Regions from separate parts of the Eubacterium sp. AB3007 genome, predicted to be linked through region 2. Evidence: predicted binding sites of a transcription regulator. Region 2 holds the regulator's gene; the other holds the start of a gene.
The links. Region 2 encodes HrcA, which represses chaperone genes, less so after heat shock. Its sites were predicted from a motif close to TGTTAGCACTCNNNNNNNNNGAGTGCTAACA; they were not measured.
Positions count from the first base shown of each region.

Region 1: a site for HrcA is predicted at 2,614-2,644, ahead of htpG (molecular chaperone HtpG). Genes of this name have one in related genera too.

Region 1 covers NZ_JIAD01000001.1:316,579-321,381, reverse strand. The annotation lists gene P156_RS11115 (TrkH family potassium uptake protein) at 1-591, shown strand, start outside; gene htpG (molecular chaperone HtpG) at 645-2,591, opposite strand; gene P156_RS12610 (L,D-transpeptidase) at 2,730-4,610, opposite strand; gene P156_RS0101585 (ABC transporter transmembrane domain-containing protein) at 4,691-4,803, opposite strand, start outside.
Region 2 covers NZ_JIAD01000001.1:995,481-1,000,283, reverse strand. The annotation lists gene larB (nickel pincer cofactor biosynthesis protein LarB) at 1-434, shown strand, start outside; gene P156_RS0104990 (DUF3842 family protein) at 438-854, shown strand; gene P156_RS0104985 (nitroreductase family protein) at 844-1,581, shown strand; gene hrcA (heat-inducible transcriptional repressor HrcA) at 1,995-3,044, shown strand; gene grpE (nucleotide exchange factor GrpE) at 3,037-3,621, shown strand; gene dnaK (molecular chaperone DnaK) at 3,648-4,803, shown strand, end outside.

The sequences.
Region 1 (4,803 bases), 680 kb from region 2:
ATCTATCGCCGGGGTGACGCAGGCACAGCCCTGGGCGCCCTGGGAAGCGCTGCCTTCCAGGTCACCAGCATCATTACCACCACCGGCTTCACGGTGACCAATTTTGCCCAGTGGTCCGGCCTGGCCCTGACCCTGCTCTATCTGCTGCTGTGGTGTGGAGGCTGTATGGGAAGCACCTCCGGCGGGATCAAGATCGGCCGAGCCCTGCTGCTATCCAAAGATATCCACCGCACCATGGTGGAACGGCTGGAGCCCAACCGGGTCATGGTCATCCGCCTGAACGGAAAGACCGTCTCCGAAAGCACGATGCGCCGCATCGTCACCTTCCTGACGGTCTATTTCATGGTGGTCATCGCCTCTTTTCTGATCATCTCCGCAGATCCCAACGGCCACAGTATAGATGCGAACTTCTCAGCAGTGATCGCCTGCATCAACAACACCGGCACCGGCATCGCAGAGATCTCCGCCCAGGGCAGCTACGCCACTTTCAGTCCACTCTCCAAGATCGTTTTGATCCTGGACATGCTGGTGGGTCGCCTGGAATTCTATCCGCTGGCAGCCTTGGTCGCGGCGGTGGTCCGAAAAGGTTGAGTTCTTCCTGGCTTACCAAAAGGCGGCTGTTCCTCGAACAGCCGCCTTGTTTTTTACTGTGTGATCATGCTGCAGATATCCTTGCTGAGCTGCACAGGATCCTCCACTGCAAGTCCGCTCACCAGCGCTGCCTGGTCATAAAGCAGTCTGGCGATCACTGCCGCCCGCTCCTTGCCTTCTGCGCCGTGCGTGAACGCATCCTGCAGTTTCGCCATCACCGCATGCTCCGGATTGATCTGAAGCACCTTCTCCGCGCTGATATGCTCATCGGTAGGCATGGCGTTGATGGTCTTCTCCATCTCCAGAGAGATGCCGCCCTTGCTGATCAAGCAACACGCCGCGTCCGCCAGTTTTGCGGACAGGCTGACCTCGGCCACCTTTCCTCCCAGAGTCTCCTTCACAAAGTCCAGCAGATCCTTGTTTTCTTCCTCTGCCTTCTTGACGGCTTCCTTCTCTTCCTCCGACAGCTCCTCGGTCATGTCCTCGTCAGAAATAGATTTAAACGGCTTCTCCTTGTATTCGTTCACCATGCGGATGGCGAACTCGTCGATCTCGTCCGTCATATAGAGGATCTCATACCCCTTGGCCTTGGCAGCCGCTGTCTGCGGGAGCATGTCGATCTTCTCGATGGTCTCGCCGGGAGCATAGTAGATGTTCTTCTGGTCCTCGCCCATGCGCTCGATGTACTCGTCCAGCGTGACCATCTTCTGCTCCGACGAAGAGTAGAACAACATCAGATCCATCAGGACGTCTTTGTGCATGCCGAAACTCTCGTACAAACCGAACTTCATCTGTCGGCCAAAGTTCTTGAAGAACGCCTCGTAGCCTTCCCGGTCGTCTTTCATCCACTTGACCAGTTCCTTCTTGATCTTCTTCTCCAGGTTCTTGGCGATGTTCTTCAGCTGACGATCCTGCTGCAGTGTCTCACGGGAGATGTTCAGCGACAGGTCCTGAGAGTCCACCAGCCCCTTCACAAAGTTGAAGTAATCCGGCAGCAGGTCCTTGCATTTCTCCATGATCAGCACGCCGCTGGAGTACAACTGCAGCCCCTTCTCATAGTCCTTGGTGTAGTAGTCATAGGGCACGTGACCGGGAATGAACATCAGCGCCGTATAGCTGGATACACCCTCTACGCTGGTGCGGATGACCCTGGCCGGATCCATGTAATCGGTGAACTTGCTCTTATAATACTCGTTGTAATCCTCGTCCTTGACCTTGCTCTTCTGGCGTTTCCAGATAGGCTCCATGGTGTTGAGGGTCTCCAGTTCGTGGATGGTCTCCATCTCCGGCTTCTCATCCTCCTCGGTGCCTTCCTTGGGCTGAGTCTTCTCCACCATCATCTGGATCGGGTAGCGGATGTAGTCCGAGTAGCGCTTCACCAGGTCGCGGATGGTGTACTCGCTGAGATAGTCGCTGAACTTTTCTCCTTCCACGTCCTCCTTCAGATGCAGCACCACACTGGTCCCGTTGCTCTCCATCTCGCTCTCTTCCACGGTGTATCCGTCAGAGCCGGTGGATTCCCACACAAAGCATTCCTCGCTGCCATAGGCTCTGGAAGTCACCTTCACCTGATCAGCCACCATGAACGCAGAGTAGAAACCGACACCGAACTGCCCGATGATATCCGTTGCCTTCTGTGCCTTGGCCCCAACGATGTCATTCTCATCCTTGCCATCCTCTGCATGCTCCTGCTTGAACGCAAGACTTCCGCTCTTGGCGATGGTGCCCAGGTTCTGCTCCAGCTCTTCCCTGGTCATGCCGATGCCATTGTCGCTGATGGTCAGCGTCCGCGCGTCCTTGTCCGCATCGATGCGGATCACAAAGTCAGAGCGCTTGATGCCGGTATCTCCGGACTCCAGGCTCTTGTAATACAGCTTGTCCAGCGCGTCACTGGCGTTGCTGATCAATTCTCTGATAAAGATCTCCTTGTTGGTATAGATGGAATTCACCATCAGGTCAAGCAGTTTCTTAGATTCTGCCTTAAACTGTTTCTTTGCCATTATCTCGCCTCCGATTATTCTGATTTAGCACTCTACATCTACGAGTGCTAACACACATATATACTCTACCACGTTCGCTGAAAAAGTCAAGTCCCTGCAAACAAAAAAACAGGGCTTTGTGCCCTGTAAAAACTATGATCAGTTGTGTACCACCACCGGCATGCCGGCATCCACGTTGTAGTAAAGCTCCTCTGCCTTGCTGTACGGCATGTTCACGCACCCGTGGCTTCCGGAATACCGATAGATGCTCCCGCCGAAGCTGCCCCGCCATGTAGCGTCATGACAGCCGATACCGCCATTGAATGGCATCCAGTAGGAAACCTTGGACTCGTACTTGCTTCCGTCCGCATTCTCTCCCCGCAGCGTGCACGGAGAGACCTTGTAGGCGATCACATAGAGACCGGTCGGTGTTCCGTACCCTTCTGCCTCGTTACCAGTGACCACATCGCTCTTGACGACGGTCTTGCCGTTCACCACGCACCAGAGTTTCTGGCGGCTGATGTCGATCTCCACATAGGAGTTGCCGATGTCGTTGCCGCTCGCCGGTGTCCTTCCGCCCTCATAGAGGAGGTCTCTGGTCACGTTGGTGCCTGCCGCAAAGTCCTTCTTCAGCTGCTTGTACTCCGCAGAGGTATCCACATAGACACCGTAGTTACCGCCGCTGACATGGACATGGCCGCCCACCAGATCCAGGTCATACTCCCCGCCGCTGACACTGAAGTTCTCCCGGAGCTTCTTGACGTATTTCTTGAGTTTTTTCTTCTTGATAATGCGATTCCCCTGCGCATCCGCCTCGATGAACTTGTTCATTTCCTTTGGCGGAATGGTGTAGGGACCCTTGAAGGTGTTCAGCTTGATCTCCTGCGACAGGTACTTCTTGCAGTACTCCAGCCGCTGCTGGATCTCCGGGCTGTTGGCCTTGATGGTGGGCTGCAGTCGGAAATCGTCCGGATCGTACTGGAACTCCATCTCGTTGGCACCGACACTGTCCATCAATGCCTGCTTGAGTTTCCTGGTATCAATGCCGTTACCGTAAACCTCGGACACCACGTTGAAATCATGAGTCGTCAGATCCACGTAGGCGTTCTTGGTCTCCTCGGTGCCCTTGGCATGCTTGACGATATCCAGGGCCGCGAACTGCTTGTTGAAGTTCTTGTCCTGATTGATGGGCTTCAGATCGATCTCGTACTCACGCTGATCCTTGTCGAAGAGCCTGGTGAACTTCTTGGGGAATCCCGGGTACAGGCACTTGCTGATCTTGTTTCCGAAATCATAGTTGAACTCAAAATCGCTGATCGTGCCAATGGGTTCCCCATCCTGATAGAGCCGCAGGGTCTCACTGTTGATGTAGTCCCTGACCTTCGTCTGGGCCTGCTCCTCTGTCAGCCCGGATACGTCCACGTCGTTGATGGTGCTGTCCTTCTGGAAGGTGTTCGGGCTCATGAGGTAACGGTCGGACAACACGTAGCCCGCACCCAGAAGGATGGCCAGTATGATCAGGACCGCTGCGATTTTCAGCCCTTTCCCGCGGCGCCTGGACTCTTCCTCCCGGTCTTCTTCCTCAAACACCTCAGAGAAGGTCAGTCCCTTCCCTTCCGGTTTTGTCGAAGGTTCCTCGGCCGGGGCTTCCTCTTCGGCTGGCGCCTCCTCATCGGCCGGGGCTTCCTCTTCGGCTGGCGCCTCCTCTTCGGCCGGGGTTTCCTCCTCGGCTGGCGCCTCCTCTTCGGCCGGGGTTTCCTCCTCGGCCGGGGTTTCCTCCTCGGCTGGTGCCGCCTCTTCGGCCAGGGCTTCCTCTTCGGCTGGTGCCGCCGGTGCTTCCACCTCCTCGGCTGCCACAGCGACCGCTTCCGGTTCCTCGACAGGTTCCTCGACAGATTCCTCTACCTCGATATATGGTTCTTCCTCCACAACCACAGGGTGGCTGTAAAGCTTCTTCCTACGCTCATTCCGCTTGGCCTGATGCTTGTTCCTTGCGATCTGACCATGCTTGGCATCGTGCTTTCCTCTATTTCTTGCCAAATGTCTGGTCCCCCTTTGTTTCTAAACACATACGAGACATTATACTCTATTTTCCCTGCTAATTCAAGCGCTATCCTCGACTATTTCGACAGTTGCTGTGTGTGATATAACCTGGCGTACTCGCCCCCTCTGTCCAACAGTTCCTGATGCGTGCCTTCCTCTGCGATCTGCCCGTGTTCGATCACGATGATCC
Region 2 (4,803 bases):
CCGTTATCGGGAAGATGATCCCGGTGGATGCTCCGGGATATATACTGGTGATGACAGCGGGGACCAGCGATATTCCGGTGGCGGAAGAGGCGGCGATCACTGCGGAGACGCTCGGAAACGAAGTGCATCGGGTCTACGATGCAGGAGTAGCGGGGATCCATCGTCTGCTTAATCATACAGATGACATCATGAACGCCAGGGTCATCATCGCCATCGCCGGCATGGAAGGCGCCCTTGCCAGTGTGGTTGGCGGTCTGGCGGATTGTCCGGTGATCGCTGTGCCCACCAGTGTGGGGTACGGGACGGCCTTTGGCGGAGTGACAGCGCTGCTTGCCATGCTGAACTCCTGCGCCAGCGGGGTCAGCGTGGTGAATATCGACAACGGCTTTGGAGCTGGCTATCTGGCCAGCATGATCAACCATATGGAGGGATAGCGGATGCAGATCGTAGTGATAGACGGACAGGGCGGAAGACTTGGAAGAGAAGTGGTGGGTGCAGTACGCGATGCGTTCCCCGCCGCGGAGATCAAGGTCGTTGGGACCAACAGCGTGGCCACCGCGACCATGCTGAAGGCAGGTGCCAGCGAGGGGGCCACCGGGGAGAACCCGGCAATCGTGGCTTGTCGTCGTGCGGATTATATCATCGGTCCTCTTGGGATCGTCATCGCAGACTCTCTCATGGGCGAGGTGACGCCGGCCATGGCGCTTGCGGTGGCACAAAGCCCTGCGAAGCGCATCCTCATCCCGATGAATATGTGCGATAACCTGGTGGCTGGGGTAGACCGCCAGCCGGTTTCCGATCTGGTGTCGGACGTCATCACCAAGATAAGAGAGGAGTGTGACAATGTTCGGTAGAAAAAGCAAGGATGCCGCTCTGCTCCAGAGACAGACCGGTGAAGTGGAAGGGATGCCTGAACGTATGTCACTGATGGAGGCCATCGAATATCGGCATTCTGTTCGTAAGTATACAGAGGAGCCTCTGAGCCGTTCTCAATTTCAGGAACTGCAGGAGGCCATCACCCGCTACAACGAGGAGGGCGGGCTGCACATGCAGCTTATCACCAACGAGCCCAAGGCGTTCAGCACGTTTAAGGCGAAATACGGAAGATTCCAGGGGGTGCAGGATTACATTACGATGATCGGTCCCAAGTCTCGGGATCTGGACGAGCGCTGCGGGTATTACGGAGAGAAGCTGGTACTGCTGGCGCAACAACTGGAACTGAACACCTGCTGGGTAGGAGGGACCTACACCAAGGTGGACAGGGCGTATGACATCGGGCCAGGAGAGAAACTGGTGGCCGTGATCACCGTGGGACACGGGGCAGATCAGGGTAGCCGGCGCCGTTCCAAAAAATTTGAGGATGTGAGCCAGACAGATCGCCCGGCGCCTGACTGGTTCCGTCGGGGCGTACAGGCGGCACTGATGGCTCCCACTGCCATCAATCAGCAGAAGTTCCGGTTTTACCTGGAAGGGGAGACCGTGAAGGTAAAGGCCGGATTCGGTCCCTTCTGTAAAGTGGACAAGGGAATCGTCATCTGTCATTTTGAGATCGGGTCGGGGAGACAGCTCTGGAACAAGTAGGAGAGAGTAGATTTTTTTTAGAATAGGGGTTGACAGGAGACTCAACTTATGGCATTATAATGGTGGTTAGAGGTACTTAACCAAGGCCGCGGAAGCGGCCTGAATCAATAATGTTTTGTTAGATAAATTTAACTGAGTTCGCGGTCGAAAGACCACTCCAACCACATGGTGCAGTATCTCTGACCGATTCCTCTTTTGTGACATAGATATAAATGTCCATTCAATTTCAATAGTTCATCTAGCATGCAGCCGGCGGAAACGCCGGCTGTTTGCTTTGTCACAAGATCACCACATTCGCTCACCAAATTTACAAGAAAAACTATGAAAATAGTGTTGACATCCTGCCGAGAGAGTAGTACATTATATATAGTAATTAGCACTCCGTATAGGTGAGTGCTAACAAGGAGAAGGCAATGGAATTAACAGAAAGAAAACTGAAGATTCTACAGGCCATCATTCAGGATTATGTGAGATCGGCAGAACCGGTGGGGTCCAGGACTTTGTCCAAGAGACTGGATATGAGCATAAGTCCCGCGACCATTCGAAATGAGATGAGCGACCTGGAGGAAATGGGGTACTTGACGCATCCCCATACCTCGGCGGGTAGAGTCCCTTCCGACAAGGCTTACAGGCTCTATGTCAACAGCATGATGGGGCGGGTAGAGCCCACTCCGGAGGCGAAGCAGATCATTGCAGAGACCCTGAAGGCAGACATCGCTGAGTTCGACAAGACCATGCAGCATGCGGCAGCGCTTCTGTCGGAGATCACCAATCTGGCATCCTTTGCGGTGACGCCCAGCAAGCAGGAGGACAAGCTGAAGTATGTCAACCTGCTCCCGGTGGATCAGGACAGCGTAGTGCTGATGATCGTGGCAGAGAGTGGCAAGATCTCCAACACGGTGCTTCACATGAACGTGCCGTATACGGAGGAACAGTTGCAGATCCTGGCCAAGAACATCACCTATAACTACAAGGGGAGAACGATCTCCGATGTGCTGACGGGCAACATCATCGATGATTTCAACACAGACATCGAGGCCATGAACGCACTGGCGGACAGCATCATGCCGAACTTTATGCGGACACTTTCCGACATGCTGAACGTGAACCTGTATATGGATGGCCTTTCCAATATATTTGATATCCCGGAGTATATGGATCTGGATAGAGCGCGGAGTTTTATCTCGCTGTTCGACAAGCGGGAGAAACTCATGCAAAAGCTCATGAACCGGGGTGATGGAATGATCGTGACCATCGGCGCAGAGAATGCTGATGACGATATGAAAGACTGCTCGCTGATCACGGCAACGTATCATGTTGACGGGCAGATGGTTGGTAAGATCGGAGTGATCGGGCCGACGAGAATGAAGTACGGAGAGATCACTTCCATAGTGGAATATCTTACCGAGAATCTGAGTAACACATTTATGCTAAGAGGTGGTGAAGAAAACGACGATGGCTAACGAAGAAAGAGTAATGGATCAAGAGCAGGGCGTGGAGATCGAAATCGAAGACCCGCAGACTGATCAGGAAGCGCAGGATTCAGAAAGCGCACAGGCTGAGGAAGATATCAACGCAGGCGCAGAACCGGAACCTGAAGATGAGGCAACGGAACAGCAGGAGACTTCCCAGGAGGAAGAGAGCGAGCGATACATGCGTCTCATGGCTGATTTCCAGAACTACAAGAGAAGAGTAGAGAACGAGAAAAGCGATATCTATGCGTATGCCAACGAGAAACTGGTGACACAGCTTCTGGAGGTGCTTGACAATTTTGAGAGAGCGCTGGAGCACGAGGGTGAAGATGCAGGCTATGCAGAAGGAATGAATATGATCTTCAAGCAGCTAACGGATGTGCTGAGCAAGTCCGGGCTGGAGGAAATAAAGGCGCTGGGAGAGGATTTTGATCCCAACTTCCACAACGCAGTAATGACGACAGACGATTCGAACTACGAGAGTGGAAAGGTCACGAACGTCATGCAAAAGGGATACACACTAAATGGTAAAGTAATCAGACCATCTATGGTCATGGTCAATAATTAGGACAGACGACGAAAGGAGAGCAAATTATGGCTAAAGTAATCGGAATAGACTTAGGAACAACCAACAGCTGCGTCGCAGTACTGGAAGGCGGAGAGCCGACCGTTATCAACAACGCAGAAGGAAACAGAACCACTCCGTCAGTGGTGGGATTCGCCAAAAGTGGTGAGAGGCTGGTGGGAGAGACTGCCAAGAGGCAGGCTGTCACCAATCCGCAGAGAACCATCGCTTCTATCAAGCGCCACATGGGAGAGGATTACACTGTTGAGATCGATGGGAAGAAATACACCCCGCAGGATATCTCCGCAATGATCCTGAGCAAGCTGAAAGCAGATGCAGAGAGTTATCTGGGAGAAAAGGTCACCGAGGCAGTCATCACTGTACCGGCTTACTTCTCTGACTCCCAGAAGCAGGCTACGAAGGATGCCGGAAAGATCGCCGGTCTTGATGTGAAGAGAATCATCAACGAGCCGACAGCGGCTTCTCTGGCCTATGGCCTGGATAAGGAAGAGGGCAGCCAGAAGATCCTGGTCTATGACTTGGGCGGCGGCACTTTCGATGTATCCATCCTGGAACTGGGTGACGGTGTGTTCGAGGTACTGGCTACCAACGGAGATACCCATCTGGGAGGAGACGATTTCGACAACGCCATCATGAACTTCATGGCGGACAGTTTTGCCAAGGAGAACGGCGTTGACCTTAGAAATGACAATATGGCACTGCAGAGACTGAAGGAAGGCGCTGAGAAGGCCAAGAAGGAACTGTCCAGTGCACAGACCACCAACATCAATCTGCCTTTCATCACCGTGACGGATGCCGGCCCGCTGCACCTGAACATGGATTTGACAAGAGCCAAGTTTGATCAGCTGACAGCAGATCTGGTGAACCGCACCATCGAGCCGATGCAGAAGGCTATGGCAGATGCAGGTGTGTCCAACAGTGATATCGCCAAGGTCATCCTGGTTGGTGGATCCACCAGAATCCCGGCGGTACAGGATGCTGTCAAGAGAGTGACCGGCAAGGATCCGTTCAAGGGGATCAACCCGGATGAGTGTGTGGCTGTCGGTGCTGCGATCCAGGCCGGCGTGCTGACCGGTGAGGTCAACGACGTGCTGCTGCTGGACGTTACTCCGCTGTCCCTGTCCATCGAGACACTGGGCGGTGTGGCTACCAAACTCATCGAGA